DNA from 2 places in the Paenibacillus sp. FSL R5-0923 genome. Region 2 is predicted to be linked to the other one. Evidence: predicted binding sites of a transcription regulator. Region 2 holds the regulator's gene; the other holds the start of a gene.
What was found. Region 2 encodes Rex, which represses fermentation and respiration genes when NADH is low (regulators of the CRP and FNR family bind a similar motif). Its sites were predicted from a motif close to TTGTGAAATATTTCACAA; they were not measured.

Region 1 (3,213 bases), 290 kb from region 2:
GACGCAGAACAAGCCGAATGTATAGCCGCAGTCGAAGCTGGTTTAAGCCAGCTCTTTCCGGATGAATCCGGAGAATGGATGTTGAAGACTTTTCAACGGGAAAGAGGACATATTCAGGCAACACTGAGGATGAAGGCGCCAAGTAATCGTATATTCCAGCGTAAGATCCTCCTGTTCATCGATGTGCAGAATTATAAGGTTATAAATTATATGGATAACAAGCCAATGCTCGATATGTTTGATGAGTTCAAGAGCGAAGAGGGGATTTCTGTAAGCCATGACGAAGCTTATGACAAGCTCAAGGGATGGTTCGAATTAACACCCGTCTATGTGTATGATCCTGGGCAGAAGAAGTATGTGCTGTGCGGGAAGTTAGATTGTAATTATGCTGTGAAGGCCACTAGTGGAGATGTGGTGGAGTTGAGTAGTTTGGAATGATAGTGCAAGCTTTCTTATACTGAGTATGACGAATAAAGGTAATGAAGTATAGTAAGGTGATGCAAATATAATAAAATGAGTAGAACTTACTAATTTTGTGAGTTACTTTGGGAGTTGAAAATATGACGACAGCTACAGGAACCAAGGAAAATCCTTGGAAGTTAAAGACACCACCGCAAACATCCGAGTATGAAATGTATAAGGTCGAAAAAGACGGTAAAGAAATTATAGTTTGCACTGTAAGGAAAACGGTTTTGCATTATGACTACCGCTGTATTGAAGATCTGCACGCCATGCTTATACAAAATGGTGATTGGATGGAGTTAGGAAGTGCTGATGAGCAAAAACCAGCAAAAGAAGGTACCGTTGAAGCATGGGGGCGTTCACCTGAAAACCCTGTCGGCGGTTGGTATGGATTAAAGAAGGGACTTCGGGGGCGATTCGGAATGTATATCCCACCGTTGCTCGAAGAATTGGGTCTTGCGGAAGTAGAGCATAATCCAAGAAACAATCGGATGAAAGCGATCTTGTAAACGAAGGAGAGCCTAAAGGCTCTTCTTTTTTTGAGCCATGCCCCTAACCGGTGGTCTTTCGTACACATTGCAGTGATTAATTTAGTTACAAAACGTTTTTTTTAGTTACATAAACTTTCAAGAGCAGGCCCTTTGCCGTTAAGCTGATTGTAAAAATATTCACAAGGGGGCAAAGCTATAACATGAATAAAAAAGTAACCACTGCTCTTATTCTCGTTCTCTCAGTCATGCTTGTTATCACAGGATGTGGCAACAGCAACAGCAGCAATGGAAACGGGAACAAGAACACCAGCAAGATCAACGAGACAAAGGAAACTGAAGCCGTTTCGGGAGCATCCAAAGCTAGCTATACACCGTACGATCAACTAAAAGATAAATATGACATCATCATTATTGGTGCAGGCGGTGCCGGAATGTCTGCTGCACTTGAGGCGAGAGCAAAGGGTATGAACCCGGTTATTTTTGAAAAAATGCCGGTTGCCGGCGGAAATACAACAAAATCATCTTCGGGAATGAATGCTTCTGAAACAAAATTCCAAAAAGAGCAAGGCATTGAAGACAGCAATGATCTGTTTTATGAAGAGTCCTTAAAAGGTGGCCATGATACGAACGATAAAGAGATGCTTCGTTTCTTCGTAGACAATTCCGCAAGTGCGATTGATTGGCTGGATTCTATCGGGATTAGATTGAATAATATCACGATTACAGGCGGGATGAACGAAAAACGCACACACCGTCCTGAAGATGGCTCTGCAGTAGGACAATACCTTGTCAAAGGCTTGGTGAAAAACGTACAAGAACAAGGCATTCCCCTTTTTGTGAACGCCAATGTCAAGGAAATTACCGAAAAAGACGGTAAGGTCAATGGCGTCAAAGTTATCTTTGACCAAACGGAAGAGAAAACGATTACATCGTCTGCTGTCGTGGTGACAACCGGCGGTTTCGGCGCCAATTTAGACATGATTTCAGGAGTCAGATCTGATTTGGAGGGGTACGTTACCACCAACCAGCCGGGCAGCACCGGTGACGGTATCAAGATGATTGAGAAGCTCGGCGGTACCACAGTCGATATGGATCAAATCCAAGTTCACCCGACTGTGCAGCAGGAAAAATCCTATCTCATTGGGGAGGCTGTTCGTGGGGAAGGAGCGATCCTGGTTTCAAGTGTAGGCAAACGTTTCACAAACGAACTGGATACAAGAGATAATGTCACCGCTGCAATCAATAAGCTTCCTGAGAAGTCTGCGTTTCTTGTATTTGATTCCGGCGTAAAATCTCGCGCTAAAGCGATTGAACAATATGAAAAAATGGGCTTCGTTATCGAAGGAGATTCGATCGAGGCTTTGGCAACAAAAATGGACGTACCGGCAGATCAGTTGAAAACTGCACTAGAGACCTGGAACAGCGCGGTGACGAATAAACAGGATGCCGACTTCGGCAGAACAACCGGAATGGACAATGACTTGTCCGGCGCGCCATATTATGCAATTAAAATCGGCCCGGGAATTCACTACACGATGGGAGGCGTGAAAATCAACACCAACACAGAAGTTTTAAATAAAGACGGACAACCGATTCCAGGCCTTTTTGCAGCAGGCGAAGTTACCGGAGGCTTGCATGGTCAAAACCGGATCGGCGGTAACTCTGTTGCGGAAATCATTATTTTCGGCCGCCAAACGGGTATGAAATCCGCTGATTTCGTAAAAGCTCAATAAGTTATCCCCCCTGTCTCTTTTCGGTTAGACAAACAAACGCTTGGGCTCATCTTAGCCATGCGTTTGTTGTGTTATTATGACGGTGTAGCGTATAAGGTCATAGCGATCCTTGCACGTATACGTTAGAATGAAGAAAAATTTCCGGAGGGACAGCTGATGAAAATTGGCAAACACACACTTCGGCTGCAAACTACAATTACTTTGATGATTGGTGCAGTTCTTATCATAATGCTGCTAGTGGTCTATGTGCTATTTAGTATAAAGGTTTCCTCACAAACAAAATCCTCGTTGGAACAAAAGGCTGTGATCATTTCCCGTACGTTATCGCGTAACCCTCTAATTATTGAAGCGTTAAACAAATCACGCAGCTCGTCTGAATTGCAAAGCTACACTGAGGAAATCCGATTGTTGAACAATGTGGAATTTGTTGTGGTCATGGATATGAATGCAATCCGATACTCCCATCCGGACAAGGACAAAATTGGTAAGCATTTTATCGGTGGCGATGAAGCTGCAGTCTTGCAGGG
Region 2 (3,213 bases):
GCATCAACTACTTCCCGCTTATGAACATCTTGTAATAGATGAGGCCCATCATCTGGAGGACGTGGCTGGCAAGCATTTAGGCATGCATATGAAGCATTTCACGGTGGCACATACATTATCGCGTCTTTATAAGGATAGTCGAAATGGCCAACTTCCTACACTTCGCCAAATGCTTCAGTCATCAGGCAGTGAGGAAGCTTCTGAATGGAGCGGAGTGATCGATAGAATCTATCCGGACCTGCTTACCGTAAAAGAAACCTGGGATCTGCTTAGTGATAAACTATTCAGCCTCTTGCCGGAACGTAGCGATGCAGCGGCGGGAGAAGCCGGCCAGTTAGTCATGCGGCTACTTCCTACCCGTAAACCGAAAGATTGGGATGAATTGGTTGCTTTAGAGAATACTATGAATCTGACATTAAGCGAAATTATCCGTAAAGGTGATAAAATGCTTAATGAGATGCGAGATCAAGAAGGTCAATCTTCCTCAGATAGTCTAGTTACCGATATTAGCGGCTTATTTAAGGATTTAGCTTCGATACGTGAGCAAGTACGGTTTTTTATGGGATTAAATGATGAGAATGTAGTATATTGGCTGGAGGCGAATGGAAATTATCGCAGTAAATCGCTACAGCTGTATGCCGTTCCTGTTGATGTTAGTACTCAGCTTAAGGAGCTGTTTTTCGACAAGAAGAAAAGTATCGTGCTAACTTCGGCGACACTCTCTGTCGATAAATCTTTCCAGTTTATGATTGATAATCTCGGACTTAATGAAGCTGCGGAAGAGGGGCGTCTGATGACGTCACTCCTGCCTTCTCCCTTTAAGTATCGGGAGCAGGCGCTGTTAGTTATTCCGCGGGATTTCCCTAGTGTGAAGGGGAGTGTAGGCGATGCCCGATTTGTCGATACACTCGTACAGTCACTAGCAGAAGCAGCTATTACAACACGTGGGCGGATGCTTGTCCTGTTTACTTCTTACAAGATGCTACGCCAGGTTTACGATCCTCTGAAAGAGGCTCTAGCCTCACAAGAGATCACGGTGCTAGGTCAAGGCGTGGAGGGGGGCAGCCGTAGCAAGCTGATCCGCCGTTTTCAGGACAGTGCAGCTTCTGTACTATTAGGAACAAGCAGCTTTTGGGAGGGTGTAGATATTCCAGGTGAAGCATTAACATGCTTGGCCATCGTGAGGCTCCCATTTCAACCGCCAAACCACCCTCTAGCGGAAGCGAAGTCTGAGTTATTACAAGCCCAGAAAAAGAATCCGTTCATGAAGTTGTCTGTTCCTCAGGCGGTTATTCGCTTCAAGCAAGGATTTGGGAGGCTGGTACGGACAGCGCAAGATCGGGGTATTGTTATTGTGTATGACACAAGGGTGATCGAATCTCACTATGGGAAGTATTTCCTCTATTCGTTGCCTGGCCCGAAAATGGAGCATATGCTTACGGATCAAATGGTTCCTCGTATAGCGGAGTGGTTGGAAGACGGAGGCGTTTCTTGAAAAGAACGTCATCGATCTTATTAATCACTCTACAAGGAAGGGCGGTATAAGAATACCGCTCTTCCTTGAGACGAGGTGCAGATATTTCGATAGGATTTGAACAGAATATCACTTAAATTAGGAGGTAAATTATGAAATCGGATAAAATATCAGAAGCCGTTGTTCGCAGACTTCCTGTGTACTTGCGTTTCTTGAATGATCTCCAGAAACGTGAAATATTAACCGTTTCCTCACAAGAACTAGGACAAAAACTTGATTTAAATCCTGCTCAAATTCGTAAAGATTTAGCTTATTTTGGAGACTTTGGTAGAAAAGGTATCGGGTATGACGTAACTTATCTTATTGAAAAAATCCGTCATATTCTGAAGCTGGATCAACAATTGAATGTGGCTTTAGTAGGTGCTGGTAACCTTGGACATGCATTATCTAATTACAATGCTTATCTGAAAGATACTATGAAGATTACCGCTATATTTGACTCCTATGCACCTAAGGTGGGGCGGAAAATCAACTCTCTTACCGTTCAACCGATGGAGGAGCTTGGTCAGACGGTTCGTGAGCAAGGTATTCGAATTGGGATAATTACTGTGCCTGATTCAGAAGCGCAGAATGTAGCAGATATTCTCATTGAGTCTGGCATTGAGGCGATTTTGAATTTTGCACCAGTGATTCTAAAAACACCATCGAATATCCGTGTTCATGCTGCCGATTTTACAACGGATTTGCAAAGCCTTGCTTATTATTTGAAAGACGGAAAGGAAGAAACCGGAAATGAAGAGCAGTAAAACGATTATTAAGGGCGGGCGTTTTCTTATTTCGGGAACAGATGAGCCGGTTCTGAGCGGATACATGACTATTGAAGATGATTTGATCACTTACATAGGAAAAGAAGAGCCTTTAATGGAAGATGATGTGCAAGTTGTTGATGGCAGTCGTCTGCTGTTTATGCCAGGTCTGGTAAACACACATGGCCATGCCGCAATGTCATTGCTTCGTGGTTATGGAGATGATTTAGCACTTCAGGTGTGGCTTCAAGAGAAGATGTGGCCGATGGAAGCGAAATTCACTGGAGAAGATGTATACTGGGGAACCTCCTTGTCGGTACTGGAAATGCTAAAAGGTGGTACTACAACCTTCTTGGATATGTATGATCATATGGATCGAGTAGCAGAGGTAGTCGAATTATCAGGCATCCGTTCCGTACTGATGAGAGGCGTAATCGGATTATGCCCAGAGGAAGTACAAAATCACAAGCTTGCGGAAGCGATTTCTTTTGCACGAAATTGGCATGGTAAGGCTGATGGTAGAATTACGACGATGATCTCGCCACACGCCCCATATACTTGCCCACCGGACTTCTTTGTTAAGTTTGTACAAGCGGCACATGATTTGGATTTACCGATGCATACCCATATGTCCGAGACCAAACGCGAAGTGGAGCAGAATGTGGTGGATTACGGACTTCGGCCTGTAGCGCATTTAGAGAAGCTTGGAATGTTCACACGTCCGTCTATTGTTGCACATGGCGTTCATTTGAATGATGAAGAGATCGAGATACTGGCTCGTCATGATGTAGGCGTGTCTCATAACCCAGGAAGTAATCTGAAACTGGCTAGTGGAGTGGCTCGGGTTACGGATCTTCTAAAGGCTGGTGTGAAGGTGTCACTGGGTACAGATGGTGCGGCAAGCAATAATAACCTGGATATGTTTGAAGAGAT

Region 1: a site for Rex is predicted at 1,119-1,136, ahead of MKX35_RS14195 (flavocytochrome c). Genes of this name have one in related genera too.

The regions. Positions count from the first base shown of each region.
Region 1 covers NZ_JBBPAT010000001.1:3,192,518-3,195,730, forward strand. The annotation lists gene MKX35_RS14185 (hypothetical protein) at 1-438, shown strand, start outside; gene MKX35_RS14190 (DUF6855 family protein) at 561-971, shown strand; gene MKX35_RS14195 (flavocytochrome c) at 1,154-2,686, shown strand; gene dcuS (DcuS/MalK family sensor histidine kinase) at 2,843-3,213, shown strand, end outside.
Region 2 covers NZ_JBBPAT010000001.1:2,897,953-2,901,165, forward strand. The annotation lists gene dinG (ATP-dependent DNA helicase DinG) at 1-1,495, shown strand, start outside; gene MKX35_RS12900 (redox-sensing transcriptional repressor Rex) at 1,627-2,280, shown strand; gene MKX35_RS12905 (amidohydrolase) at 2,267-3,213, shown strand, end outside.